Regions from separate parts of the Photobacterium sanguinicancri genome, predicted to be linked through region 2. Evidence: riboswitches for the same ligand, from Rfam matches in the RefSeq annotation. Region 2 holds a riboswitch; the other holds the start of a gene.
The links. Region 2 has a riboswitch for cyclic di-GMP ahead of OCU87_RS10190 (TfoX/Sxy family DNA transformation protein). Riboswitches for the same ligand answer to the same signal wherever they lie in the genome.
Positions count from the first base shown of each region.

Region 1: another riboswitch for cyclic di-GMP. It lies ahead of OCU87_RS11755 (lytic polysaccharide monooxygenase); the one in region 2 lies ahead of OCU87_RS10190 (TfoX/Sxy family DNA transformation protein).

Region 1 is NZ_AP024850.1:2,507,853-2,523,582, forward strand. It holds gene OCU87_RS11715 (type II and III secretion system protein family protein) at 1-922, opposite strand, end outside; gene cpaB (Flp pilus assembly protein CpaB) at 936-1,730, opposite strand; gene OCU87_RS11725 (prepilin peptidase) at 1,727-2,185, opposite strand; gene OCU87_RS11730 (Flp family type IVb pilin) at 2,194-2,388, opposite strand; gene OCU87_RS11735 (pilus assembly protein) at 2,618-4,117, opposite strand; gene tadF (tight adherence pilus pseudopilin TadF) at 4,122-4,637, opposite strand; gene OCU87_RS11745 (TadE/TadG family type IV pilus assembly protein) at 4,642-5,220, opposite strand; gene yiaY (L-threonine dehydrogenase) at 5,874-7,022, opposite strand; gene OCU87_RS11755 (lytic polysaccharide monooxygenase) at 7,365-8,885, opposite strand; cyclic di-GMP riboswitch class I at 8,988-9,077, opposite strand; gene OCU87_RS11760 (L-lactate MFS transporter) at 9,571-10,797, shown strand; gene OCU87_RS11765 (LytS/YhcK type 5TM receptor domain-containing protein) at 10,876-12,570, shown strand; gene OCU87_RS11770 (LytR/AlgR family response regulator transcription factor) at 12,548-13,279, shown strand; gene OCU87_RS11775 (C25 family cysteine peptidase) at 13,352-15,730, opposite strand, start outside.
Region 2 is NZ_AP024850.1:2,122,584-2,138,313, forward strand. It holds gene OCU87_RS10130 (efflux RND transporter periplasmic adaptor subunit) at 1-229, shown strand, start outside; gene OCU87_RS10135 (efflux RND transporter permease subunit) at 229-3,462, shown strand; gene hutZ (heme utilization protein HutZ) at 3,600-4,157, opposite strand; gene hutX (heme utilization cystosolic carrier protein HutX) at 4,341-4,859, opposite strand; gene hutW (heme anaerobic degradation radical SAM methyltransferase ChuW/HutW) at 5,004-6,383, opposite strand; gene OCU87_RS10155 (energy transducer TonB) at 6,841-7,587, shown strand; gene OCU87_RS10160 (MotA/TolQ/ExbB proton channel family protein) at 7,591-8,304, shown strand; gene OCU87_RS10165 (ExbD/TolR family protein) at 8,301-8,723, shown strand; gene OCU87_RS10170 (heme/hemin ABC transporter substrate-binding protein) at 8,720-9,565, shown strand; gene OCU87_RS10175 (FecCD family ABC transporter permease) at 9,593-10,630, shown strand; gene OCU87_RS10180 (heme ABC transporter ATP-binding protein) at 10,627-11,442, shown strand; gene purR (HTH-type transcriptional repressor PurR) at 11,773-12,777, shown strand; cyclic di-GMP riboswitch class I at 13,054-13,159, shown strand; gene OCU87_RS10190 (TfoX/Sxy family DNA transformation protein) at 13,285-13,875, shown strand; gene OCU87_RS10195 (hypothetical protein) at 14,201-14,593, shown strand; gene OCU87_RS10200 (carboxymuconolactone decarboxylase family protein) at 14,737-15,360, shown strand; gene lpdA (dihydrolipoyl dehydrogenase) at 15,371-15,730, shown strand, end outside.

The DNA of each region.
Region 1 (15,730 bases), 390 kb from region 2:
CAGGGCTTAATTTTAAACGGATACGGCCACTTTCTAAGGTTTTTGCAGCAAAAGCTAACTTAATACCGTAACTTTTATAAGCGACTGTGGTTCCATTATTACTGGTCGTAACGACAGGCAATTCACCACCAACCAGAAAACTTGCTGACTCACCAGAAATTACAGAAAGGTTGGGTTCAGCCAGCATTTGGCCTACTGATTCATCATTAATCGCCGTCAGAATTGTTTGTAATTCACCAAACTTAAAGTCTTTAAATAGGAATTTGCCTTGGTCACCAAGCATATCACTCCACTTAAAGCCCAATTCTTCGTTTAATTGGCGGCTGACTTCTGCAATAGAAAGTTTAACGTTAATTTGGTCTGCAGTAGCAATTTTCAGTTTATCGACAAGGCCTTTATACTCTACTCGCTTATTAAAATAAGCTTTAACCTCACCGTCATCATCATCACCACTCGAGATATCATTGCCAACAGTGACATCTTCTTCTAGCTTTAATAACTCACCAATAAGCTTAATAACCTCTTGGTGTTGAGTTTGATTGATAATTTCACCACGAACCAGCACCTGTTCATCGATCGACTCAACGCTAACATTAAGATCTGGGTAATGCATTTTTAGCTGACGGTTAACGAGGCTAACATCACGAACCACATTGACTTTTCGATCGTAGATTTTATTATTTTCTTTATCGAACACCATAATGCGAGTATCACCACGACCTCGGCCAAAAACAATAAATTTGTTGGCATCAAGGATTTGGTAGTCCGCAATATCAGGTGAAGCAATAAAAATAGTGCCTATCTCTTGCTTAGTTGTCACACTGGTTGCATCACCAAAAGCCACCGTAATACTTGCGGCCGAAATAGAGAATGACAGCGAAATAAACAATAAACTGACAGCAGTACGAATTAAAGTGTTCATTAAAACCCTTGATTTAGCCACGTCGCGCACCTCGCATCTCTACAATCCCTTGGTAACCCGGAAGAATATCCTTAGTTTGAGCATTAGGAATCTGTGAATTTGATTTTGATTTATAAATTTCTAATGCAGAAAGGCGGCGAGCTAAGGTCATTTTACTAATGAAGCGATGTGGAATTTCTAATACCAGTGTTACGAAAGTGCTCGCATCATCTGCACCATAGTTAACCAATTCTTGGTCATCATAAGTTTTACCTTGAACAGCTAATACACGCACGCGGTTCAGCAAAGGTTTCACATCGATATTGGCCGCACGAGGGGATTCGACTCGATCACTTGATGACATATTTTGCTGTAAAGAGGTTAACGCGAGGATATCGATATAGTCACCAGCCTGTACGCCCGCGGCGATAATATGACGCTGTTCTACCGCAAGTGGGAAAGGTGTCATTCCTGGATTAATAATGGTATCGATATATTCAGGGTTGTCAGGCATAATAAGGTCTTCTTGCGTTAACATCTGACCTTGTTTGATATTGTGGCGAAACACTGCTCCCTGATTATAGGGCAAATCCAACAACGCAAAATCAGCATTTTTCTCAAGACGTTGCTCTGACGTTAATAAACCCGTTGAAAAGTTCTGACCTTTTGTTATTTCTGATGTTGCTAGCCAAACTTTTACTTTTTTAATAATAGGCCCTTGTTGTTGTACAACAACTGGCACATCAGGTTTTACTAACTCAGTAAATACCCCATACAAACCAACACCTAATGCTAATAAAGCAAAAAGGTAGGTAATTCTTTGTTTCATAGCCCGGCCTTCCCAAATACTAAGCAGCCAATATTGAAGACACTCACACTGGCTATTGCAATTCCATATGGCACACCACGAGCTTTTAGTTCAGCGTAACCCGCAGTGATATATGCCCACCCAAGTTGAATAACGACAACAACGCCACCAACTAGTAAAAACTCAATTAAATTTGTTAACGCCAAAGGGAAATTAAAGCAAAGAGAATAGCCCATCAAAAGTTTAATGTCGCCAGCACCAAAAATTTTAAATCGAAATAAACCTAAACCGATAACAAATGTAACTAAAGAAACAAGCAAACCTTGCCATATAGGAAATGCACCCAATAACAAAGATAATACTAAACAAACCGTAAAATTCAGTAACACCCAAGCATTACTAATTTTACGTTCTTTAACATCAGAAATAATAATATTGACCGCAATTGCGGCCAATATTGAAAGCAATAATAACATCACAGAAATTAGCTACCAGCGCCACTGATTTTGCCTGCAATAGAATCAAACGCACCTTTAAGAGAACCTAGGAATGTTCCTGACTTACTAGAGCTGCCCATAATAGCAGTTAGGCCAACCGCCATAGCAACACCTAGCATTGCGTATTCAATTGCAGTAATACCGTCTTCATTTTTCAAAAAATCTGTCATTAACTTTTTCATTTTTCACTCCATTTTAAATGCTGTATTTTTATATAAAATCATTATCTAACTATCACTTATAATAATGATTTTATATTTATATGCAAGCATTTACCGACAAAACACAACCAAAACAAACCAATCAAAATCAATAGCTTACAAAAAAAGAGTCAAAATAATGACAAAATAATGACAAAATACCCAGCTAGAAATAATGTTTACACTGTTAATTCAACTATGTAACTAGCGTCTATCGTTCTATATTATAAGATGTAGTACTACTCAATAATTCCATGATGACATCTTTTAATTTACTGAGATCGTTTACCGTATAAATATGCTTACCAAAGCATGTGTTATAAGAATTACCGTGAGGTGTAAACTTGAGCCCGATTACAAACATTTCAAAATTTATTGCTTCACCATTCTTATTGATTTTCATTTTTTCCCGAATGGTAGTACAAAGTCCTTCGTTCACTAACTTTTTAAAACTATCATTATTTTCATCACCATCTGATAAAACAAAAATAAATCTATTTTTATTGATGGCATTATAAAACTGGCTTGGTGCGGCTAACAGCGCTTGGTACATATCTGTACCACCACCAACTCTCATTGGTTTAATTGTATTATTAAATCCATCAATATCATCTTGTTTTGACATAGTTACGCGATCAATAACATGATGTGCAGGGTTTCTTGATTTAACAGAGCAAAGCCAATCTGTACGAAAATTATTTTGTCCCATTTTCATAGGTGTCATAAGTTTTAGATTGTTTGAATCTAGCTGAATCTCCGATGCCGTTCTTTGATAATCTATATGATTGAAATAACCACCATAATTAGTCGTATTATAATCAAGGTTCGTAATCGTATAGTAACTACTATTTTTTGCCCATGATATATATTTCTCCATCACATTTATCTCATCTGATGAATATAATCGTTCTAGCTGGTTATACCATTTAGTTCTGTTCTTTCTACTTAGTCCTGCAACATATGAAAAGTCCTGCTCAAAGCGAGGGCGATTATAACTTGAATTTTTTGGAGGCAATAAAAGAGAAGAACAAAAGTAACTCTGCCCTTTCTTAAATACAACACGTTTTGAAAATGGTACAAAACCAAAGCTTGAATCATTAATATTCTCACCAGGGTGCTTTTGTTTCAATTCTTGAGTACCATCGAAGATAGTCTTAGTAACTTCTTTTATCGCATACTTTAAGTTATCGACTCGCTTATAATCGGACATCGATCCAGAAAAATCAGAAACAAATACTACATCAACTGGCTCAAAGTCTGTTCTTACTCGAGCAGCAGTGGCTTTATTAAATATTTTCTGTTGTTTTTCAAAAGATGGTAAACCATACATAGCCATCCAAGAATTATGTGTTGTTGTACTTGCTAAATTATAATGATGGACAGTTCTAACTACTTGCTGACCAGATACTTCTTTTTTGTACTCTTCTTTTGTTCGAGATACCGTAAACTCTTTCTTCTTATTATCTGGCATCAAGTAGTCAACCCAAGCTGATGCTATCACTTTAGCTTGAGATTCATTAAAACTATCTTCATCACGAATATCATCACTTTCAGAAACAGCAACTGATGCTGCCTCCATTGTATCTCCTAGATGAGCTTTCTCCGTGATATAACGGCTACCTTCTATCGCTAGCGCGCCAGCCCCTAGAATCGCTCCTGCAACAAAGACAAAATAAACAACCGCGGAGCCTTTCTGCTTTCTCTTATCCATCTTATTATCTTCCGACAAAAACTGAAGTTGAACTTAACACTCTATTTTTATTAGATAAGAAGGCAGCCTCATAAAAAGCTGGCACTTTTTTACAAATAGTCACGCGGTATACGTTTAAATCACGCTTACTTCCCTGAGTCATCGTGTTAGGTATTGGCCTACTATCACAAGTCAATGAATTATCACCAGCACTAAGCGAAACTTCAGCCTGACTGCCGCTTTTAAAGCCAATACTCACTCTAATATCTGCATTATTCCCTTGGAGCTTTTTTGCCATCTGTAGCATTTGATCTGCTTGTGACTGATTTATTGTCCAATTTGTATCTCTTGAGTTCGGGCTGTAAAAAGCTTTTCTTTCCTTTAAAACAGACACCAATGAGTATGACGTTCTATTTAATTGGCTCTTTTGAATAACTTGAAAGCCAAGATCAAATATAAAAAACAAAAGCACAGCCATAGCTAATAGAACAAATGAAAGCTCAATACTGAACGTTCCTTTTTGACTAATTTTATTACTCATAGCTCTAGCCTTTTAATTTTTCTCTAAACAATGCTGTATCTTGAATTGCTATAAGTCGTCTTGTTATGGGCATTTCTGCAAACGACGCCTGCAGCATTAAAGGGCGATACGTGTATGTAACTGTATATTCAGCCAGTGTCGCTTTATTCCAATTAGTTGTTTTTTTATTGGCTGCGAAATCGACAGGGCTTAAGTACGCATCAACATTTAATGAATAATCACTAGCACTAGTAAACACATCCCACAAAACACCTGCATTTGTGCTTATAAAGCTATAATACCACTGAGAAAATTGATCTTTACCAATTTGCTTAACTCTAAGGCAATGGGACTTATCACTACTATTGCTTAAAGTATTACAATCAACAAACTCGTATTTTTTATACTCTTCATTTTCTTTCAGCTGAACGCGAGCATCCCTTGCAGCTTCAGCCGTAGCATAATCCAAAACAGCAGCTATGTAAGTCACACGACAGGTTTCAAAAATAAGCATTGTGAACATAAATAGCACAATAAAGCCTAATGCAAACTCAATTGCAAATACGCCTTTTTGGCTGCTTATACTTGGTCTATTCATAATCATTATTATATTTTTATTAGTTATTCTCTGAGATTTCCAGCACCTCAGACTTTATAAGTTTCGCATCTTACATTGATAAAACCGATATGACAATTATTTGACGCGCATATCTACAAATTTATGCTTTTGCTCAATAATCTAGCAAGATTCACGAGAGGTATCATTGAAATATCATCATACTGACGATGAATGGCTCATGTTAAACAGGGATTTAGCTGTAATATTGACAATCAACGCCATCCTATGTGTACAAAATTAACTAAAGGTTTGATGCCTACCTTTCACTACACTACAAAGAGAGCTCTCGTCAAACCTATGCTCTTTTTTAATTTAAGATTATCTTTATATTTTATAAAACATATTACACTTATGGCATCAAACCGCTATTTACTCAATTTATTAAATTGTAAAAACATCAATTTTACTTAAATGGGGCGCTTTTTGGGAGAGGATAGAGATGTGTTTTCTAGTTACCTGACGTTCTCACTACGAATAAACAATTAAAATACATATTTATTCGTTAATTTACTTTGAGTAATAAACGATGGCTAGTTGGCGTAAGGGAAATAGAAGAACAACATATTTTTATGCATAAAAAAGGCAGGTATATTCATACCTGCCTTTTGTTGACTCTGTTTTCTTGCTATACGAAGGTATTACAACGCCGCAGTAAAGATCGCTGAGATTTCTTCGTGTGTAGCTTGTTTAGGGTTAGTAAAACCACAAGCATCTTTTAATGCGTTATCCGCAAGAATTGAGATATCTTCCGCTTTAGCACCAAGCTCGGTTAAGCCAGCAGGAATACCTACATCTTTAGATAGCACTTGAATAGCTTCTAATGCTGCATTAGCACCTTGCTCTGCAGTCATGCCTTCAACATTAACGCCCATCGCTTTTGCTACATCAGAAAGACGCTCTGGACATACTTTTGCGTTATAACGCTGTACGTGAGGAAGCAGTACTGCATTACACACACCGTGCGGTAGATCGTAGAAGCCACCTAGTTGGTGCGCCATTGCATGTACGTAACCTAATGACGCATTGTTGAATGCCATACCAGCCATGAATTGAGCATAAGCCATCTGCTCACGCGCTTCGATATTCTGACCTTCATTAACCGCGGTGCGAAGGTGCGCTTGAATTAATTCAATCGCTTTAATTGCTACCGCATCAGTGATTGGTGTTGCCGCAGTTGAAACATATGCTTCAATCGCGTGAGTTAGTGCATCCATACCTGTTGCTGCTGTTAGTGAAGCCGGTTTTGCAAGCATTAGTTCTGGATCATTTACTGATAATAACGGTGTTGTGTTTTTATCAACAATCGCCATTTTAATATGACGCTCTTCATCTGTAATGATGCAGAATCGTGTCATTTCAGATGCAGTACCAGCCGTTGTATTGATAGCAACTAGCGACATTTGAGGTTTTGCAGATTGGTCAACACCTTCGTAATCACCAATTTTGCCACCGTTAGAAGCAACAAGCGCAATACCTTTAGCACAATCGTGCGGCGAACCACCACCCAGTGAGATTACAAAATCACACTCGTTATCTTTAAGTAGCTTAAGGCCCGCTTCAACATTACCAGTTGTAGGGTTTGGCTGAGTGCCATCAAACACAACAGATTCAACGTCGCGTGCTGTAAGCAAATCTGCGACTTGTTTAACTACACCAATTTGGTTCAAAACTTTATCAGTTACGATAAGCGCTTTTTTAAAGCCGTGTGCTTGAATGGTATCAACAGCCTGAGTTAAACAACCTGCACCCATCAAGTTTACTGCTGGGATAAAAAATGCACTGCTCATTATAATTCTCCATAATTACGAATACTTTTTACGCTAAACGCCGATCTACAGATAAACCACTAGATGTAAAAAGTATCTCGCTTTGCTCTCCGCCTTTATGTAACACCTCACCTATCAATAAGAAATTGATCTTGAGCAAACTATCAATCTTAAGTATCCAAAATAGACGAACAACATGACCGATATCACTATAAACAACTACAAATCAGACAGTTATAATCCACATGGAAAAACATAGCTATTCCCAGGCGAAACAGTAAGGGTTACACCTGACACATTAACCCCCACGAATATCGCTATCCAATGGGGGTTAAGTTAGAAAGAAAAGTTACTGATTAGCGATCAGCGTTTAATCCACGCATCACTCCAATGTGAACCAACACCAGGTTCATAGTGATTAGCTGAAGGCGCATAAATACGACACCAGCCACTTGCGGGGAATGGCTTACATTCATAAATATTGCCATCTTTAGCGAGTACCTTAGTTCCTGCATCGTAACTACCAATACTCGATGGATACTCGTAATCGTAGTCACCACCAGATGATGCTGGTTTAACCGTCACAGTGCGCTCTTCAACAGTTTGAACTGTACCTTTGGTATCTGTTGCTGTGATTTTTAGCTGGAAAGTACCGTCTGCTGTAACAGGAATAGTCAGGCTCAAAGTTGGTGCTTGGCCGCTAAGCTGCCCTTCTGCTTTTCCAACCTCTTGGTTGCTTTGGTTCAACAGCTGCATTGAGATGCTGTAATCCCCTTCCGAACGTACCACAGCAGAAATATCCACGGTGTTGTTTGTATCTAGCTGATATTCAGCAGACAAACCTTCGACCGAAATTGGTGGTGGAGGCAAAATACCGCCCTCACGTACATCTAAAGCATAGTTATAATTGCTGTTGGTCACGTACACTTGGTTTAGGTGCAAATCAGAAGATTCATAGACGATTTCATCATTGGCATTCTTAACGCCAATTTGAGCAAGGGTTGGATATTTAGTATTGATCTGCTGAGCTAATTCGTACGACCACACGTTCAAGTCTGCGTTAGCACCCGTGATAGGTAATTTCTCAAATACGACTTCATTACCTTGTTCTGAGAAAATACGGAACCATACGGCGTCACCAGCATTAGCGACAACACCAGGTTTTACGTACGTGCCTTTACTTGACCACGTTGGCGTAGGCGTAGGCGCATCCCCGTCAAATTTAATGTCACTACAATTATAGAAACCTTCGCCCGCAGGATCATCGCGCTGCCATCGTGTCACTAGTGTTGCATCCCCACTTCGGCCTGCTGGTAAAGTGACATCCATTTGATAATAGTTGGTTCCATCAATGTTCACTTTTTCGATACTGCCAAACTCTTGGACTAGCTCAAGATCATCCCAAGCCAAGCGGCTATGCGCCGCATTATAATTAGTATTAGTGAGGTAAATTTGCCAATGACTTGGGTTATGCGGTGCTGTTGCTAAGTACTTAAGCGTAAACGTCTCACCCGCTTTCATCGGTGTACGTTGCCACTGCATCGAAGGAACACTCATTCCACTTTTTCTAGCGTCACCACCAGAGCAGATTAAACCATCTTTAACGCCGGCTTTTACAGCATCCATATTGTTGTAATCAGATACCAGTGTTGCAAACTCGTTTATTTGTACAAAAGGGTATGTACCTGATTCTTGAAACGCAGCGCGACATGCTTCATTAGCTATGGTCGAGCCATCTTGTGATCCCCAATGCCCACCTTGTTCACTACAAATAACCTGACGAGCTTTGGGATATGTCGCATAGCCATGCGCCTGTGCTAAAGACGGGATAACCGCAATAGCAGCAGTAGCTACGCCTATAGAGAAAGAAAACTGACTTTTCATGTAATAGCTTCCGTATTCATTATTATAAAAGGAAGCCAGCTAATTACCGGATGGTATCGTGCTGTATATACGTTACACGTAAAACAGCAGAATCATCCAAATTCAGATAACCCCGCTACCCTAGCTTTACAATAAAACCGTAGGCCGGAAGTTTTGCGCCAGCCCCTTTCAGAGCTTTTGCCTTTAGCTGACTCCTCCTATGAAAATTCAGTATGGAAAATAAGGCAAAAATGACGTGCTAGATGTGGAATGCTTATCTCAAAATACCATGCACAGAAGCACTTATTCGCTACAATAAGTATGATGTACATACAGGGTTAATTCTTTAAAATCAGAATGATGAAAACCGCGTTAATCTCTATGAATATTGACGGCCAATGGCGGCACCTTGTCTGTCATTTTTCACCTTTGGTCAGTTCAACACTCAACAAAGTCTTTAAATATTTACATGCATAAATAGTCGAGCATCTTTCACGCAGAGAACGATAACATTTACTTTCTCTTTCTTTATAAACCTAACGTTTACCCAGCTCTTAATACTGCCACTCATGCCTAAATAGTGCCGTTCATGCCCATAAACTGCCGCTCATTTTATAGTTTTGACAAGCTATTGGCGTCATCGACGGTTAGGCGTATTACTACATCCAATGCGATTTTGACTATGAACGATTTTGGAGAATGCGGCATGCAATCATCAACAAAGCAACCTAGCCGTCTGTGGACGCTGTTGGGCACTATTATTACCCAATTTGCACTTGGCTCTGTCTATACATGGAGCCTGTTTAATGCGCCTCTTGCGAGCAAACTGGATACCCCCGTCAGCCAAGTAGCTTTTTCATTTGGTATTTTAAGCCTGTCCTTAGCCGTCGCTTCATCACTATCAGGTAAGCTGCAAGAGCGTTTCGGGGTACGTAAAGTTACTATCAGTGCGGGTATTATGCTGGGGCTTAGCCTAATCATTACTTCCTATGCGCCGAACCTAATCGTGTTGTATGTAGTCGCGGGGTTCTTGGTCGGGTTTGCCGATGGTACGGGTTATTTGATGACGCTATCAAACTGCGTGAAGTTTTTCCCTGAACGTAAAGGTGTTGCATCAGCATGTGCTATCGGCGCTTATGGTTTAGGTAGCTTAGGCTTCAAATACATTAACATGTACTTCTTAACCCATTCAGGTGTCGAAATGACATTTAGCGTGTGGGGCATCATTGCAATGTGTTGTGTGGTAGTTGGCGGTATGATGATGCGTGACGCGCCGATCCATCAAGAAGCAAGTAAAACTGAAGCGCAAACCAAGATGGCAGCGCCAATCTCAGAAGACTTCACGCTTGCAGAGGCATTCAGAACACCACAATTTTGGATTCTGTCTCTTATCTTCTTAACGGTTTGTATGTCTGGTCTTTACGTTATTGGCGTAGCAAAAGACATTGGCGAAAACTTTGTTCACCTTAATTCAGCAGCCGCTGCAACTTCTGTTGCTATTATCGCAGTGTGTAACCTGTCTGGTCGTTTGGTTCTTGGCGTGTTGTCAGATAAAATAGCGCGTATTCGTGTTATCAGCATTGCGCTGGTTATTTGCTTGGTCGGTGTTGTGTGCTTACGTTTAGTCACACTAGAACAATCAAGTTTTTACTTGGCGATTGCCTGCATTGCCTTTAGTTTTGGTGGCACAATTACTGTGTACCCATCTTTGGTTAGTGACTTTTTTGGCTTAAATAACCTAACCAAAAATTATGGTTTCATTTATTTAGGCTTTGGTATTGGTAGCTTTTTCGGCTCAGTCATTGCGGCTTTCTTTGGTGGTTTTACAGCAACTTTCTCAGTGATGCTAGCATTGGTGGTCATTTCTATCGTGTTCTCACTCACCGTTAAATTACCGAACAAGACACAACCTCTTCAGCCTGTGATGTGTTAACCACAACTGATTATTAATTTTGCTATCAAGCCCTTATGTTCACTCTAAGGGCTTTTTCCGTTAAAGGGAGTATCTCGCTTGTTCCTTGAACATTTACAGATGTTATTCAATGTGTTGGAACGCGCGGCATTCATGCTGTCAGCATTGTTCTTATTAACACAAGCACGCGTATTCAAAGACATCATGCATAAAGATGAATCAGAGCGGAAGCCGACTGAACTCATCTTTGTCTCTCTTTTATTCATCTTTTTCGCGATTTTCAGTACCTATACCGGAGTGAATGTAGAAGGCTCTTTGGTCAATGTCCGTATTATCTCAATCATTTCAGGCGGTATTATCTTCGGTCCTTGGGTCGGTTTACCCGCAGGGATAATTTCAGGTATTCACCGCTTTCTAATCGACATTGATGGTCCAACATCCATACCTTGCTTAATTACCAGTACCTTCGCTGGGATCTGTGGCACCTTGATATACCATTTTGGTAATAAAAAACATTACATCTGCTGGGGTATTGCGGCTGGGATGTTTTGTGAAGTATTAACCATGGCATTGATATACCTGCTGGCCGATGACAAAAATTTGGCTGCCAGTATTGTTCAAAATATTGGTTTACCTATGGTGCTCGGTTCTGCAAGCATAGGCTTGATCATTAAACGTATCCAAGATGTTCACAACGAACGTGACCGCTTTGCCGCGCAACAAGCAAAACGATCGTTAGATATCGCTAACCAAACGCTGCCTTTATTTAAGAAAAATCATTCTGATAGTTTGGCCCAGATCTGTGACATTATTCGCCGAGAAACTCAAGCCGATGCTGTCTTTATCACTGACCGTGAATTCATCTCAGCCTATGCCAATGGCATAACGCTTGGCCATTATAACGACCACCAAACCGCCTGTGGTCCATTGGTCAAAAAAGTATTAGCCCAAAAGACCTCTGTTGTTGCTAATAATTATGAGTACGAGGATTACCGCTCCGCATTGATTATCCCGCTTCAAGAGGGCGATCATATTACAGGCACGCTGAAAATATGTTTTCGCAAGAAGAACCAAATATCACAACCGCTGATCGAAATGGCTCAGGGTTTATCAGTATTGATATCAACCCAAATAGAAGCATCAAGTGCAGAGCAAACCAGAACAATGCTACAGAAAGCTGAATTCTCTGCATTACAAAGTAAGATTAATCCACACTTCTTATTTAATGCACTGAATGCTATCTCGACCTTAATTCGGATTCAGCCCGATAAGGCACGTTCATTGATCGCCAATTTAGCCGACTTCCTGCGTTATAACTTGGAGCGAGACGAAGACTTTATTGATGTGCATTCAGAATTGCAGCAAGTTCGAGATTATACGGCAATTGAATTAGCGCGTTTTGGTAACAAGCTCACGGTTGATTTTGATATTGATCCTGTTCATATTCAGATCCCTTGCTTGCTTATCCAGCCTTTGGTTGAAAATGCTATTCAACATGGTATCCAACCTTTCAGTCGCCCTGGGCATGTCTTTATAAAAGTTAAGCAGCAAAGCGATCATGTTTTGATCAGTGTTAAAGATACTGGCGCTGGGATCCCACAAACTGTTATTGATAAACTTCATAGTGGCGCTATGGAAAAGAACAAGATCGGTTTAATCAATGTGCATCAACGCGTCAAGCTCATTTATGGTCATGGGCTCGACATCCATAATTTAAAAGATGGGGTTGAAGTTTCTTTTAAGGTTTTGGATCGTCAAACAGAGGCAATATATGTTGAAAGCGGTAATTGTTGAGGATGAGTATTTAGCTCAAGAAGAGCTAAAATACCTTATATCTCAATACAGTAATATCGATGTCGTGGCAGTCTTTGACGATGGCTTAAATGCGTTTAAGTACCTGCAAGGCCATACTGTTGATGTGCTGTTCCTAGACATTAATGTACCTTCTATTGACGGTATGATGCTGGCTAAAAACCTGCACAATACACAAAGCGCCCCAAAGATGGTATTTACCACCGCGTATAAAGAGCATGCTTTGGATGCCTTTGACATAGAAGCCATTGATTATTTATTAAAGCCACTTAACGTTGAGCGTGTCCAGCGCGTACTCGAAAAGCTTGAGCAACAGTCAGTGGTTCACAACCAATCTGAATCTATTCTGGCAAATACGCCAACATCAACGCTGCCGCTTCAACAACAGAACCGTATTTGCATCATTGATATTAAAGATATTCATTACGCAGTCGCAAAAGAAAAAATCACTGAAGTCTATACACAAGACAGTCAGTATATCGCCCCCTACACCATCAGTGAGCTGATGGTGCGATTACCTGAACAGGCTTTTTTCCGTTGTCACCGTTCTTACTGCATAAATCTAAACAAAATTACGCAAATCACTCCAGGAATGAACAGCACCTATGTCGTTAATGTGCAGCACAGTAGTACTGACATTCCCGTTAGCCGAAATAATATTAAACTGTTTAGAACCAAAATGAAGTTATGATTTAAATAGCTACAAACAAATAAGGCATAAACCATAAGTTTATGCCTCACTCCAACCAGAATTAATGCCTGATCATTTACTTTCCCAATCAATATTATGGGTATATTTCACCTTTTCTCTTAGTACGCTAATGCCAGTCATCATCAATAGAAATAACATGTTGATAGCGCCACCCGCTTCTTCCTTATTAGTTTGAAGAGTCGGCGTTTGCTGCGGTTGCGGTTTCACCGGCACTGACGACGGTGGCTTTGGTTGCACCGGCAGCTGAGGCTTTGGCTTCTCTTTCACAATCACAACTTCTTCATAAGGAATGCCATTGTGTTCTGTTACCGTTACAGTAAATGACTCTTTAGCTGTAAAGTTAAATGTCACCCGGCCCGAATTATCCGTTTTGCCAACTAATGCACGACCATCTTTAAAAACCAAAGCAACACGAGCATTTTCAGTCACGGCTGAGCGCGTGCGAACTGACACTTCAAACGGTTCTGATGAGCCTACTTCTAAAGATGGCGAATGAAAAGCATAAAGCGGCTGAGGCACTGATGTTCTGAGTTCCAAATCAGGATCACCAAACCAATTGAACAAGCGTGCGGTCAATTTAGCTGTTCTGTCTTGGACTGAGTACCCTGAAAAAACTTGTTGCTTCGCGCGATTTAACGCTTCTGCCGGTTTCCAAGTGTTAGCATAGATATTCGATGACCACGTTTGATCATAATCATCCCAAAAAGCATCCATCACACCGACATGGAAAAGATCGTTATACCCTGAGTAACTGACACGAGCAGCACCAGTAAAACCAACGGCACCACCATTAGTGTTCCGCATCCAAGACTCAGCAAATGAATCAATACCATCAAACCAACCCGTTGCACAGTTCAAACTAAAAACTACAGGGTAAACTTGATTGTTAGCCAAACCATTCACTTCACGATCAGTAAAATGAGGGTCTGCCCAGCCAGATCCGCTTCCGTAACCATGATCACGGTGAAACACTAAACCAACACCTTGATTGATCGCACGGGAAATATCATTTCGATCACCCTCACCTTGATTCTTCCATGCCTGCGAAACAAATTCTGGCGGTGTTAATCGTGATCGCCCATAGTTCCAACCACCATATTTAAGTGCTTCTGTTGTTGAACTGTCCCACTGTAAAGCAGTATGAATGTGGAAACCTTTATTGAAAGGATCACCAGGCTGGCTATAAAAATCAAAATCAGGGCCTAAAAAATCAGCAATACGATTCAAATCTTCCATGAACATACGATCAGCAACAAGGTGCTCACCTTTATGATCCTGAAATTGCCCAGCAAGCAAAACATGGTTATAACGATCGCTGATTTCTGGTTTTTTTTCATATTTCAGCGTGCGCTCAACCATATGGGTAATTTGTTCAGCCGTATCACCCGGAAGGCGACCAAGGCTTAAGTCAGCAAACTCATCATTACCATCCACCAAAGTGTAAGTATAATCTGTTACCCATGTATGATCTTTACCATGAAAAGGATGACCCTTAATTTCCCAACCAGACACATCCTCATGATCACCAACCAACAAAACATAACTTGTCATCGTACCTTTCAGATATGAGTTGCGAATATAGTCTTTAATTTCTTGCTGGGTATTACCCGTTTCAGCGGTGGATGCAATATAAACCTGATAACCTTTTTTACGTTTCCATTCTGCCAATGGTTTGATTGCATCAATGAAAGCCGGTGGAGAAATAATCAGATAATCTGCTTTCTCCGCCGCCGTTAATACAGGCGCTGTTGTGGGAAGACTAGAGACAGGATCGCTTTGTACTACATCACTGCTGTCAATCAACAATTCATTGGACAGTGACGCCTTAACATCAGTTTTTAAGCTCTCAATCATTGGATCTAAGCGCTGTTGAGAGTCAATGTTTTGAAAGTTACCGTGAAAACCTAATTTAAAACGCACACTCGTTGCAAAACGAACTGTCTTCTCTTTCGGATTATAATCGATTGGTTGATATTCAAGATTAACGTAGCGCTTATTACGCACAATTAAAGTATTCACAATTTGAATTGGCGAATATTGATTTTCAATTAACTTATTGTAAGTATCAATATCTTTCACAAAAGGAAGGCTTTCATCTGGACGATCACCATTCTCAAGAACGACATCAGGGAAAGGGAGCTGCGTTGGATCAACGATAACATTTTTATAAATTTTGGACCATTTAACGTCTTCGATTATAAGATTAATTTCAGCGCCATATGGTAATGAAACCATTTTAGAGTAGCTTTCAATATTCGGTGCGCCAGGAAATTTAGCACCGCCACTGTTTGGCAGCATAATACGATCGTACGTTACACCATCTGCTAACGTTGCCTTCGCAAAAGTGAGTGAATTAATACTGGCTTCCAGTATTATTTCCTGATCGTTTTTTTGAAGCTCGTTAAAGTTATCTGAGTAACTTAGTTCAGG
Region 2 (15,730 bases):
AGTAGCAGACAACAAAGTTGCTTTCGCCCCGATTGCTATCGTAAAAGTCGAGCCTGATGGTGTCTGGCTTGGTGGTTTAGGTGAACAGGTAGATGTTATTACCGTTGGGCAAGGTTTCGTCCGTAACGGTGATACCGTTATTCCAGTCGACACCGACCCTATTAATGAAACCTCAGTTAGCGACGATCCTCTCAACAAAAGTCACACTAAACAGACGGGCGGTGAGTAATGTTTGGAATTATTGAAGCAGCCCTCAGTCGTTCTCGTACTGTCATCACTCTACTTGTACTGATTTTGATTGCAGGGGCTGCGATGTATCGCGCCATTCCAAAAGAATCAAACCCAGACATTACGATTCCCATTATCTATGTTTCTGTTTCACACCAAGGAATCAGCCCAGAAGATGCAGAACGCTTACTGGTTCGCCCGTTAGAGAAAGAACTGCAATCCATCGAAGGTGTGAAAGAGATGACAGCGACGGCCTCCGAAGGTCATGCCTCCGTTGTATTAGAATTTAATGCGGGTTCTGATTTAGAAGGTGCACTCACGGATGTGCGTGAAGCCGTCGACATTGCCAAAGTAAAACTGCCCGATGACAGTGATGAACCTACAGTCAATGAAATAACACTAGCAGGTGAAGAGCCGGTACTCTCTATGGTGCTTTACGGCACAGTACCTGAGCGCACCACAATTCAAATAGCACGCCAGCTCCAAGACAAACTAGAAAGTTATCGTCAAGTATTGGAAGTTGAGATCGCAGGTGATCGTGAAGACGTGGTCGAGATCCTCGTTGAGCCATTACTCATGGAAAGCTACGGACTGGATCAAAACGATGTCTTTAACTTAGTTTCCAGAAATAACCGCGTGGTAGCCGCAGGCTTTATTGATAGCGGCTATGGTAGATTTTCGGTAAAGGTACCGTCGGTCTTTGATTCACTCAAAGATATTTTAGAACTGCCCATCAAAGTCGATGGCAGTAAAGTCGTCACCTTTGGTGATGTTGCCACTGTTCGCCGCGCCTTTCGTGACGCCAGCAGCTTTGCTCGTCTTAACGGTCAACCCGCCATTGTTTTAGATGTTAAAAAACGCGCAGGCGAAAACATCATAGAAACGGTTGAGATTGTTAAAGCCGTTGTCGCAGAGGTACAGAAGTTACCTGAGTGGCCTGATAATTTATTGGTTGAATACACACTCGATGGTTCTAAAGATGTTCAGATGATGCTGAACGATCTTCAAAATAATATATTGTCTGCAATCATCTTAGTTGTCGTGGTTATTATCGCGATACTCGGTTCGCGCACTGCCCTACTTGTTGGTATTTCTATTCCAGGTTCATTTCTCACAGGGCTATTAGTTCTTGCTATCAGCGGGCTAACCATCAACATTATTGTACTTTTCTCGCTGATCATGGCTGTGGGAATGCTGGTTGATGGTGCAATTGTTGTAACTGAGTACGCCGAACGGCGGATGCAGGAAAATATCCCACGCAAACAAGCTTATCGAGAAGCGGCAAGGCGTATGGCGTGGCCGATCACGGCATCAACCGCTACGACATTAGCAGCCTTCGGTCCGCTACTCTTTTGGCCAGATACCACTGGCGAGTTCATGCGTTATCTGCCACTGACGTTAATTGCGACATTAACGGCATCACTCGTCATGGCGTTAATTTTTGTACCAGTACTTGGCAGTGTCATTGGTCGCCCTCAATACACGAGTAAGGCGGTCCAGCAACGTAAAATCGCAGTAGAAAATGGCGATTTTTCGCAAGCCGTTGGCCTCACCAAGCTGTATTTAAACAGCCTTGCTATTGCCATTAAGCACCCTCTTAAAATACTCCTATCTGCATTTGTTCTAGCGGGCATAATTGGCTATAGCTACAGTGTGGCCGGTTTAGGCGCGGTATTCTTCCCAGAGGTTGACCCACCCCACTTCAGCTTGAAAGCACGATCACATGGCGATCTTTCGATCTATGAGAAAGATGCACTAATGAAAAGTATTGAAGCCCGCGTTATAAATACCGAAGGCATCAGCAGTATTTACACCAAAACAGGGGGAGATGATGAAATTGGGCGTATTCAATTTAACCCTCTGGATTGGCAATACCGCCCGCCGATCACCGAGATCATCGCTAACCTAAGAGACAAAACCAAGGATCTTGCTGGGGTTGAATTAGAGTTTAAATTTCCTGAAGCGGGTCCACCTAACGAGCATGATTTGATCATCGAGATCACTGCTCGTAATAACGACGAAATGACTCCAGCCGTTACCGCTGTGCGTCATTGGTTAGAAACACAACCTGCATTCACCAATATTTCTGATACAGGTAATAAACCGGGGATTGATTGGGAAATCAAAATCAACCGTGACGATGCTGCACGCTTTGGGGCAGATGCCACATTGGTCGGTAACACTGTCCAATTCGTGACTAACGGTCTTAAGATCGGCGAATACCTACCTGATGATACTGATGATGAAGTCGATATTTTGGTCCGCTATCCAAAAGCAGAGCGTGACATTGGCCGCTTTGATGAACTTAGAGTCAAAACACAATACGGCTTGATCCCCATGACTAATTTTGCACAAGTGAACCCATCACCGAAGCAAAACAGTATTCATCACATTGGTGGTAAGCGCGTACTGGAAGTTAAAGCTGACATGGCAACAGGCTACAACTTAAGCCTTGAGCTGCCCAAAGTCGAAGCTGCACTGGCAGGCCTACCGCTAGGGAAAAGTGTGCAAGTTGCACTGCGAGGACAAAATGAAGAGCAAGATAACTCATCAAAGTTCTTACAATCTGCCTTCTTAGTGGCGCTCGCCGTGATGGGGTTAATCTTGGTCACGCAATTCAATAGCTTCTATCAAGCCTTGCTGATTTTGAGTGCGGTGTTGTTCTCAACGGCTGGCGTGTTCCTTGGCTTACTGATCTTCCAACGGCCATTTGGCATTATCATGTCAGGCATTGGGGTGATTGCGCTTGCTGGCATAGTGGTGAATAACAATATTGTACTGATCGATACTTACAACCAACTGCGCAAAAAAGGATACGATAAAGTTAACGCTATCATGCACACTGGCGCGCAACGTTTAAGGCCTGTATTGCTGACAACGATAACGACAATCCTAGGTTTGATGCCGATGGTGCTTGAAATGAATATCGACCTTATCAATCGTAAAGTTGAATTTGGCGCACCTAGTACTCAGTGGTGGTCTCAGTTAGCAACAGCCATTGCGGGCGGCTTAGCCTTTGCCACTGTACTGACGCTTATCCTGACACCTTGCCTATTGATGCTGGGTCGAGAGAAGAATAAACCATCCTCTTCGCATTTACATCGTACAGACAGCCCTTTAACTCACAATAGCAGTGACCCCGGACACCAAAGTCATGCCACCAACAGCATGGTTAGTCCAGCAGATGTGTCTGGGAGTTCACCACGAAAGCAACTAGATACTGAGCTAACATAAGCCAGTTTCACCCATTAAAAAAGCCAGCATTTATATGCTGGCTTTCTCTTTTCTATCTTTGTCGGTTCAGGCTTCTCGGTGCCAGACTTCTCTTTTAGGAGAAACAACTAAGTCTTATAGAACAAAACGGATGATTCTTATAACTCTTCAGTCGGTGTTTCAACTTCACTGCCATCTTTAACTCGGCGATGACCTTCAGTCAGGTGGACAAAATCAACTAAATCATCGCTTGATACTTGGAAAGCTTGACCAAAACCTTTTACAAATAAACCTTGAGTCGGCGCAAGGCGGAACATAGTGAAATCTTCTAAGCCGCTAAGACCGTCAACAATATCGCCAAATCGCGCTTTTAAACCAGCAACCGCTTCTAGCCAAGTATCACTCTGACGCTCAACCACGGATACATCAGCTTCAAACGTTAAACGCTTACGTGCATACAAGGTTTTCGACATGCCTTCATCTTCAATCATCATTAAAGATACTTGTGGGTTTTCAAGTAAATTACGTGCATGACGCGCAATTTGGCTGATAAGAACGTAATAACCATCTTCCAATAATGCAAATGGCGCATAGCTTACATTTGGCTTGCCATTCGCATCCACAGTAGCAAGTTGTAGCGTTTGGCACGCTTCACGAAACTCTTTAATTTCTGGCCCTAAACGATTTTGTAAACGTTCTTGTTTTACCTGATTCATCCTTTCTCCTAATAATTATTATTTTAGCTTATCAATATCGCGCCTAACTTTAATCGTAACCCCATTACGTGAGCTCAATAATGGCATTGGTATTACGCGATCATGCTAGATGCTGCTATTTTTGATTCAATACGCTATCAATAAGTTCCCATCACAGTGTGAGAACTTATTTTCACGTTTTCGTTAAATGTATTGTTGTTTTAATCCGTTAAATTTCTCAATTTGTTCTGGGAACAATTTACGCTGCTTATCACGGCCTAAATACACTTTAAATACACATTCGCCTTGCTCAGCAAAGAAGCCAATGAAGTAACTTTCTTGCCCCATAAATTCTTTACTGACCAATGCAATATTGGTAACAAGATCTAAGCGAAGGTGACCATGCATTTCGCCTTCTTTACCCATTAAGTTATAGTATCCACGGGCTTCTTTACCTTTTGGGAAAGGTGCTTTCACCTCAAAAATAGAACCCATGGAATGCACAATACTTGTCACTGGTCCCCATGATGGTAAGTCTTCTAAAATCGCTTTCGCGTGCTCACCGGCAAGGCGTACAACCAATTCTTCAGGAAAAGCAAAAACCACTTCACCTTCAGTAAGGTTCAATTGCTGAGCAATCGCACCTGCATGTAATTTTGGATCAGCGTTTAGAATTTCACTGACTTGAGATTTCACGTTTTCAAATGTAGAAGATGCGTACACAGTGTTCTCTCTATTATCTTTGTTGGATTCATAGACCAAGGGCAAACCGCACTTAGTTCTTGTCATTAGTTCTTGTTATTACAGCTTGTCGTGTTGCATTCAGTTCTATTGCTGAACGGAAGTGTTCAAACAAGCCTCCATAAATTATGCGGCTTGCTGGTTAGCCGTTTGTTGAACAACCTGGAGCATCCCTTGCGCTAAGGTTACTGACCAAAACTGCCCTGCAAGCGTTAATGATAGATAGTCATCTTCAAGGATAACCAATCCATTTTTTTGCCATGCTTTGAACAAGGGTAAACAGGCTTCAAATACATCGTATTGCGCTGCGCTTTGTAACTGCGTTCGGGAAAGCACACCACGGTCAAAGCTCGCCTTAATGACCGAATTTAGCACGGCACTGGCTGGGGTCTTTGTCATCATGGCTACGGGTGTATGACCCGCATTAATCGCTTCTATATAAGCATCTAATGTTCGGTGCTGCATAAATCCATAGCCACCAACATTACCACCAGCCCCCGCCCCTAAAGGCAATACTTCAGCAGAGGTTTTTGCCAAACTGTTATAGACGCTGCGCTCACGGTTATCTCGCGCCCAGTGGTTAACACTGAGGCGGCGTAAATGGTGCTTATCCATAAACGCGCTGCCTTGCTCAAACATGGTCGCTTTAGTAGCAGTATCTGCAGGATGAGGGAGTTTGCCCTGCTCTATCATGCCTTTCATTGGGGTTCCCCCCATCTCAATCAGCTGATAAAGGTCGACCCCATGCGCTCCACTTTCTAAAAAGTCAGCCAAATCTTGTTGCCATACGTCTACATCTTGATATGGCAAGCCATATAACAGGTCAATAACGATAGGTGCCGCGTCTGATGCACTTAATGCTTGGATACGTTCTAACACATCTTCACGATCATCTAAGCGCTTTGCTTTACGACGAACTTGGGTATTAAAGCTCTGCACACCAAACGAAAATCGGTTGAATCCGCCTTCTAATGCTGAATCAAACAGTTCATCACTAAACCGATTGATACGCCCTTCTAAGGTGAGCTCGCAATCTGTCGTTAATGGAAAATGACGACGGATCATCTCACCCAAGGTTTTAATCTGTGCGGCGGTTAAATCTGTTGGCGTACCACCACCAATATAAACAGCATGGAATGGTGCCGCTTGCGTCCACGGCATTGCTGCTTTCACTTTTAGCTCAACCATCAGTGCTGCGAAATAGTCATCTATTAGTTGCTGACTAGACGCATACTGAAAAAAGTTACAATACGTACAGCGCACACGACAAAAAGGGATATGTACGTATAAACAACGTTTACCCAACTGCTCAGGTACTTGGTTCATAACCAACTGAGCGACATTTTGATGCTGACTCTTATCTACAACCGTAGATTGCCCCCCTGCATGCGCCGATTTCTTTTGTTGAAAAGCATAGCGCAATGGATCAGGTGTTGAGATACCCGTCACTTCGGGCGTTAGTAACTCAGAGACAACTTGGGAGACTGTTTCATTTATTTGTTTCATGGCTATTTGCTGGAAAAATACCAGCCTCTTTTGCAACGATCAGCGAGAGCAATCACTGAACTACACAATGCTAGCGATGGCTAGCCCATCATCAAAGACTAAAACTTAACTTTCGTTGAGATTGAAAATCAAACCTTAATTGATGCTTTATGAGCACGTTTAACAATACTTTCTGATTGCAGCCGCTCAATTGATATATCTGATTCACCACGGTATCTAACAGCACTAAATTACATCTATATCATTGTTTTTATTTATATAAGCAAGTTACTACTTCGCGATCTGCCTTGTTTCAGAAAGCATGATATTCAGACTCAAATAATATTGCAAATGATAATTGATATTATTCGTCTTTCGTGGATAATGGCTTCAAATCTTATTGAAAACCACTTTTGATAGTTCTGTTAGTTGGTGGCGTTCACAAGGCAATATTTATTTCAGCGTGGTAGATGAAACCGTGAATACAAAACGATATTTACTTGCAGGTACGGCATCTGTTCTTTTTCATAGCCTAGTCTTCTCAGCGATTCCCAACACTATGGTTATGGCAATGCCTGTGGGTACTGAATCTACCCGCGTTTCATTAAATTTAGTGTCTGTTCCCCAACAAGCACCGAAACCGCAAACAATTGCTGAAGCTCCAACCAAAGCGGTAAAAGCCAAACCGAAAAAAGAAGTGAAAACCGAGCAAAAACGTTTGGTGAAAAAGCCCAAAGTGACAGAAGAGAAAGCCGTTAAACAACCGGTGACAAAAGATATTGTTAAAAAGGCAACACCCAAGAAAAAGCAGCCTGTCGTAAAAAAGGACGCGGTGAATCCTGCAGAAAAAACAACCAAGCCTAAAGAGGAAATGGTTAGTAAAGCGGATTCACAGCCAAAACCTGAAGTAAAAGCACAAGAGGCCGCAGGGGTAAATAGCCCTCCACAACTGGTTAATAAGCCAAACTTCAGTTCAACGCCAAGTCCAGTTAGTTACCCAAAAATCGCTCAACGGCGAGCGCTAGAAGGCAAAGTATTATTTGAAGTCTGGATTGACAGCTCAGGCAAACAAATTAAACAAATACTAGTGAAGTCATCGGGCACGAATGTACTCGACGATGCAGCGTTAGCTGCCATTAAACGCTGGCAATTTTCATCTTATATCGTCGATGGGCAAGCTATTGCGCATCGTGTACACATTCCTGTTCGTTTCAAGTTGGATTAAGGCATGAACACCATCACAAGCTTTCAAGAACAATTTGGCCTAATGGCTTGGCCTCTCTTCTTATGTTCAGCAATCACTTTAATGATTTTGCTGGAGCGTTTCATTCAAGTCTTACTCTGTACGGGAGTTGGCCATTCTAAAATCAATACGATCTTGGCTAAACAAGATCATAATAACCAACCACAGCTTGATCAACTCGTAACCGATCTAAAGCAAAAAAGGCCTCTGCTCTATAAAGGCGTAGCAATGTTAATTGCCCATCGTCATTTCGACAAAACATTGCGAGAAGATGCAGCCAGTATTTGGTTACAGCAAAAACGTAAACAACTGCGATCTGGGCTGCGCTTACTGGCACTGATTGGGGTTATCAGCCCATTACTTGGCTTATTGGGCACAGTGCTTGGTCTGATTGATATGTTTAAGGGCATTGCAGCATCAACGGGGTCAGTCACTCCAAACGATCTTGCCGACGGGCTCGGCCTTGCCATGCGCACCACAGCCGCAGGCTTGATTATTGCCCTACCCGCTATTACTGGATCACAACTTCTAGGCGTTTGGGCTGACAGCATTACCTCTAAATTAGAGCACTCACTCAATCATTGTAACCTGTGGATTGAAGGCATTAACTTCCATACCTCAGATGATTCAGCAGTAACTGAAAGCTCTGCAGCAACCCAAACCGCAGCAGTAATGAATGGATCTAAGGTGCAACCATGATCCGCGCATCAAACACCTCATGGGACAGTGACGAACTCAAACCTGATCTTACGCCTTTACTCGATATCATCTTCATTGTAATGGTGTTTTTATTACTGACAGCCAGTGTGAAACTTCAATCCCTTGATGTGGAATTGCCGCAAACAAGTACCGAAGTGTTACAAGAAACCCATGCTGATCCCATTACGATCAACTTATTGGCAAAAGATCCCTACTGGGCTCTACAAGGTAAAGAAGCGAATAACTGGCAAAGCTTTAGCATCAACTTATTAAAAGAAGTAAAAGCTAACCCTAAAAAGCCCGTTGTTATTGGTGCAGATAAAGGCGCATCAGTCGAACACATGCTCAAGCTTTTGGCACTACTTCAACAACATGAAATCAAAGCAACACAATTACTAATGGAAGAGGAAGCATCATGAAACGCTTAGTCTTAGCTACAACTCTGCTTTTAACCGCCACATCAAGCTTGGCTAATGAGCGTATCATCAGTGCAGGTTCAGCCATTACTGAACTTTTAAATGCTATCGGTGCAGAGCAAAACATTGTCGCAGTCGATGCCACCAGCAGAAGCTTAGTGAATAAAAATATCCCGACGCTGGGTTACCATCGCGCATTATCTGCAGAGAGCCTGATCGCGTTAACCCCTACTCGCTTATTAGGTTCGGAAGAAATGGGGCCAAAAACTACCCTCGACCTAGTGAAACAGGCTGGTGTTGAGGTGAATATTCTCAATTCAGGCGAAACAGTGAATGATCTTCTAAATCGTATAGATAGCATTGGCGAAATCACAGGTAAGCAAAACAAAGCAAACGAGCTAAAAGAAAAGGTAAAGCAGCAAGTTGCTAATATTCAAAACAATAACAAACGTGCTTCTACCGTAAGTAAAAAGCCTGTAAAAGTCTTATTCCTATCGATTCATGAAGGTCGCCCTGCAACTGTAGGTGGACGCAATACAACAGCAGATACCGTTATTAATCTTGCGGGTGGTATTAACCCAGCAGCGCAAAAAGTGGAGTCTTATAAGCCGATTTCCGCGGAATCTATGCTTGAAATGCAACCCGATATCATCATGCTAAGTAGCCGTACTTACAACTCAATCGGCCAAGCTGACGGTCTATTCAAAGAACTTCCACTCCTTGCTGCCACCCCAGCAGGCATTAATAAAGCCGTTGTTGTTATTGATGGCACGGCACTTATTGGTGGCCTTGGACTTAAAAGCCTCAGTGAAGCAGAACGCTTAAACCGCGTTTTCTACCCTTAATCGTCGAGTATTGATTACGTGTCCGTTATGCAAATCCAAAGACTTCCATTAAAAATCGTTTTCCCCGTTGGGTTGAGCTTGCTCTTCCTTGCGGTGGCTACATCCGTGATTGTTGGCCCTATGGCTATAACTCTCAGTCAAAGCTTAAAAGCCTTTACGCCTTGGCAAAGTGAATTACCCGCACACATCCAGATAGTGATCCAACAAATAAGGCTGCCAAGAACACTATTATGTATTGCGATTGGTGCCATTCTCGCTTTATGTGGTGCTGTTATGCAGGGGCTATTTCGAAATCCGTTGGCCGATCCTGGCATCATTGGGGTTTCAGGTGGTGCGAGTTTAGGTGCTGCACTGGCTATTGTTCTTTTTGGTTCTTTAGCATCATCTTTCCCGATCCTATTAACATTAGGTACTGTGCCTATCATGGCGTTTCTTGGTGGCGCAGTAAGTACTTGGTTGGTATATACACTGGGGACAGATAAAAACGGAACATCCGTTACTATCATGCTACTCGCTGGGGTGGCTATCGGAGCACTTTCTGGCGCAGCTTTAGGCTTAATGAATTACTTTGCCGATGACCAAGCTCTACGTGATTTATCACTGTGGACAATGGGATCACTCGCGGGTGCTACATGGCCAGGTATCGCACTCGCCTTCTCAACATTCGGTATTCTTATGTGGGTGTTTGATCGCAAGGCCAACGCTCTAAATGCCTTTCTACTTGGCGAAGCTGAAGCAAAACACATGGGTGTGAATGTCCAAGCATTAAAACGCAGCCTAATTTTGTTGTGTGCTGCTGGTGTGGGAGTGTGCGTATCGCTAACAGGCGTGATTGGCTTTATTGGTCTTATTATTCCACATTTAGGCCGTATGCTTACCGGGCCTAACCATAAAAGCTTACTGCCATTATCAGCCTTGCTTGGCGCATTAATTTTGCTGATTGCAGATATGATCGCCCGTGTTATTGCGGCTCCCGCTGAATTGCCCGTAGGGATCATTACCGCCATCTTAGGTGCCCCCTTCTTTATTCTGTTACTTATTAAACAAAAAGGTCGCTTATCATGATGGTTGATGCTCATATATCTGATCAATGGCAGTCGACCCACCATGATAGCGTTGCGATCGCAGCTAAAGGGTTAAACCTCAGCCTTGGTGGTAAAATCTTACTTGATGATTTTAATCTCGAGATTAGGCATGGTGAGGTGACCGCATTACTTGGACCTAACGGCGCAGGCAAAAGTACACTACTCAAAGTACTGTGTGGCGAGTTGGATGCAGGAGGTGATATCCGCATTCATAATAAGAACCAAGCTAAGTGGCCAGCTAAAGCGTTAGCCCGATATTTAGCCGTTTTACCTCAACACAGTAGTTTAAGCTTTGCATTTACCGCACAAGAAGTAGTCGAACTCGGTGCTTTACCACTCGATCTTCCCCGCGCGGATGCAACGGCGACAGCAGCTGAAATGATGGAAAAGACCGATGTCACAACACTCGCCGACAGGTTATATCCCTCTTTATCTGGCGGAGAAAAGCAAAGAGTTCATTTTGCGCGAATTCTGACACAACTGAGTGAAGCAAATGAAAATGCGATTCTAATGCTTGATGAACCCACATCGGCTCTTGATTTGGCTCATCAGCATAAGACGTTACAATTAGCGCAGAACATGGCTAAAGCTGGCGCTGCCGTTATCGTTGTATTGCATGATCTAAACCTAGCGGCACAATATGCCAATCGCTTGATTATTGTGAATAATGGCAAAATACAAGCAGATGGCGATGCGTGGCACGCACTCGAACCGAGTAACATTGAACGAGTCTACGGTTGGCCAGTCACTATGACAGAGCATCCGGTGCACAAACACCCCGTGATTTTGTAGCACTTTACTTGCGTATTTATTACATTACCCATGCGAATGCATACTAACGCATCAAAAATCACCATAGTTACATTATTATTGTTGATGTCTATCAAGTATTACCATCTTGATAAACAGAAACGTTGCACTGTGCGCTACACTCAGTAAAATGTGAACGCAAGCGATTAACAATGTAACGCTACCCTAATCTATAAAAGCCGCTCATCCTAGAGAAGCGGCTTTTCACTTTTATGGAAGGTCTAAAGCGACACATGCACTCAACGTAAAAAGAGTAGGCGTGTTGGATGGCTTAGCTAGACCCTCTTTATTGCAATTATTAGAAGAATAACTATGGCAACGATTAAAGATGTTGCACGTATGGCTGGTGTTTCAACGACAACAGTCTCTCACGTGATAAACAAAACACGCTTCGTAGCAGAAGCAACACAGAAGAAAGTGTTGGCTGCCGTCGATGAACTGAACTATGCGCCAAGTGCTGTTGCTCGCAGCCTGAAATGTAATACTACTCGCACTATCGGTATGTTAGTAACGAAATCGACTAACCCGTTCTTTGCTGAAGTTGTACATGGCGTAGAAGAATACTGTTACAAAGAAGGCTATACCTTAATTCTATGTAACACCGAAGGTAACCTCTCTAAGCAACGTGATTACTTGCGCATGCTGGCTGAAAAGCGTGTAGATGGCTTGATGGTTATGTGTTCAGATCTCGACCAGCGTTTATTAGATCTATTAGAACGCCAAAGTGATCTACCTATGGTTGTGATGGACTGGGGCCCAGAAAGCCCACACACAGATAAAATCCAAGATAACGCAGCAGTCGGTGGTTATGTCGCGATCAAGCACTTTATCGAAAATGGCCACACTAAGATTGGCTGTCTATCTGGCCACAATGAAAAATCAACCTGTCGTGAACGCTTGAAAGGCTTCCAAAAAGCGATGGGTGAAGCTGATCTAGATATTAATGAAGATTGGATCATTGAAGGTGACTTCGAGTGTGAGACTGCCGTACAAGCAGCTGAACAGTTTATTGCAATGAAAGAGCGCCCTACTGCTATCTTCTGTTTTAACGACATTATGGCAATGGCGATGATCAGTACTTTCGTTCAACATGGAATTCGAGTGCCTGAAGATATCTCAATCATTGGTTACGATAATATCGAGCTAGCACCTTTCTTCTCGCCACCTTTGACAACAATCCACCAGCCTAAACGCCGCTTAGGTAAAACAGCGATTGAAATCTTGATGGAACGCGTAAAAGATAAAAAACATGAGACCCGTGTTTTTGAAATGTCACCGGCACTCGTTGTCCGTAAGTCAGTTCATAAGCTCAATTAATTATTCTTATTGCGCATAAAAAAACAAAAAACCGACAATATTAAACGTCGGTTTTTTTATAAATTCACATCGCTTAAAATTCGATTTTTTCACACAAACACTTAATCTATAACAATAAGTTTACTTATAAAATTGAAATAGTTCTCTTCAATTTACTGCTCATTTCATTTCACACCTGAATATTCTCTCTCTCTTAATAGTAATAATTGAAGCAACATCACACTTTGACCCCCGTAAGTTAAACGATTTTCTGCTATTTACGATATGCTTATTCAGTCACGAACAAGGCAAACCATTTGAAAGAATGGGACGCAAAGCTTCCGGCCTAACAGAGTGTTATTTGGGTAACATTTAACACTTTTAAGGTAGCGGGGTTACCGATGGATTTAACGCAAAACCTGCTTCAGGATTTGACATGCTTTTGACATATATTAAGTGTGCTTTGCTAATCTAAACTCCTCGCTTATATGTTAGGTGACTCCCAGATTTATTTCACCGAGAAGTCGCATGGATAAACCAATACTTAAAGACACCCTAAAATTATTCGACTGCTTTGACAGTGTTAAATCACGGTCCATGTTTGGCGGTTTTGGCATTTTTTCAGGTGAAACGATGTTTGCACTTGTCGTAAAAAATAAGTTACACCTTCGTGCCAATGCTAAAAATATTGAGCAGTTTAAAAAAGCTGACTTAACCCCTTATGTTTATGAAAAACGCGGTTTTCCCGTTGTGACTAAGCATTTTGCAATACCTGATACCTGGTGGAATACTCCAGAGATGATCATTGAACACGCACGCGGTTCTTTAGACGGTGCAAATAACGACAAAGAAACAAAAAGTAAAGTTGGGCCTTCACGTATCAAAGATTTACCCAATTTACGGTTAGCGAATGAACGTATGCTGAAAAAAGTAGGTATTGATACTGTCGACAAGCTTGTAGAAGTTGGCGCTATTGATGCTTATAAAGCACTACTCGATACACATGATAATAATCTCAACATCGAGTTGCTTTGGGCTTTAGAAGGCGCGATCAGCGGCAGACATTGGTCGGTGATCAGTGAAACAAGACGCGGAGAGTTGTTAGGTTTATTACCTTAAGCCATTCGGTCAAAAACAACACTTTTTACAATATAAAAAACGGGGCTTTGGCCTCGTTTTTTATAGCTCCAGCCTCCTGAATGTCAGGATTACGTCAAAGATTGACTCTTCTCACAAATACTGTTCACAAAAGCATCAGTTAACTTTTAATCTTACCTTAAATAAGTAAAATACTGGCTAGCAGCAGAACAACCAACGTCAAAAAATTGTTTTTAACTACTTATGGCAACTGTTGCATGAAGGTAGCGCCACTTTAATGACGCTTCATAACCTTCGCCATAACCAACGTGCAGTCTCTTTATAGATTGCAAAAAGTGAGGCAAGTATGCTCTGTTCAAAGCCTTTTCCTGGGCAAACAGACCACATATTCAAAGACAAATTTAACAAATGGCCAAAGTTATTCCGTGCCTTTGTTCTTCTTAGCCTACTCCCTCCAGCTTTAGTCATGCTACTAGTCTCTCAGCAACTGGCTCCACTTAATGCACTCATTGATACAGTTACCCTGACATGCGGCTTTAATATCATGCTGATTGTATGGGGCGTATTACTCAAAGTTCGCGCTCGTAAATACTGGTATCGAAACTATCACATTGGCAAAACACTGGTCCTTGCATGCCTGCCTTTCATCGCATCAGCTTATATCGCTTTGTCTGATATTCCGGATAACCGTGTTGTGCAACAAGAACGTAGCCAAGCTGTAGAAGTAGCCATTAACTAAAAAGCTGCTCAAATTACAGACACTCAGCGGCTATTTTCAGTTTTTCTCTAATTAATTGAAATATTTGCGTCCTTCGTTGGGTCTCCTTTATTACCTTGGTATAGCATTGGTGCTATATCATGTGTTCATAAGGAAACGACGCAGTGCGCCTCGCGAAAAAAAACAAATACTCCATCTTTGTCCGCCCATTACTTTGGCTACAGAAGCGTAATTTCGGCGCAGAACTGAACCCTTCTTTGCTGTGGGGACGCCGTCCACCACTCTTTTGGTTAGTCGCAGGATTTTTTGGCTACCTTGATCGCCGCCACTCTCCACTTTCACCTGTTACGCGCTCTCTTGTTTGTGTCCGTGTTTCACAGCTTAATGATTGTGAGTTTTGCGTCGATGCCAATGGAATGCGCCTAGCAGAGCGTTGTGATTCTGTTGAAAAGATCAAAGCCCTCTCCCAGTGGCAACAAAACATCACCTTATTCACCGATGAAGAAATAGCGGTGCTGCATTATGTTGAAGCCATGACTATTACAGGGCAAAAAGTAACAGAAACGATGCTAGCTGATCTGCAACAGTGGTTTGATGAAGATAGCCTCGTTGAACTTACTGCACTGATCGCTTTTCAAAATCTATCAGCTAAGTTTAATACCGCGCTAGATGTGCCTGCGCAAGGCTTTTGCTCCATCCCTATCACATCTGCACTGAACGATAACAACTCGGCCGATAAACAGGACGCGTCATCGGCTACACAACCTCCACCATCAAGTAAATCGTAGGAGTTATCTCATGGATAAAAAGAAACTACTGCTCATTACCATAATTGCCACGCTTATTGGAAGTTGGTTCCTGTTTGATTTAGGCCAGTACTTCACATTAGAGCAAGCGAAGGCGCAGCAAGTCGCATTGCAAGATACGATAGCAGCACGTCCCTTCTTCGCGAGTATCGTGTACTTTTCGATTTATATTGTTGTAACGGCACTCTCTTTACCGGGCGCGGCAATCATGACTCTACTGGGTGCGGCATTATTTGGTTTTTGGTGGAGCCTGATTTTAATCTCGTTTGCGAGCACCATTGGTGCGACACTCGCTTTCCTATTTAGCCGTTATATTCTTCGCGACTGGGTACAAGCTAAATTCGGGCATCGT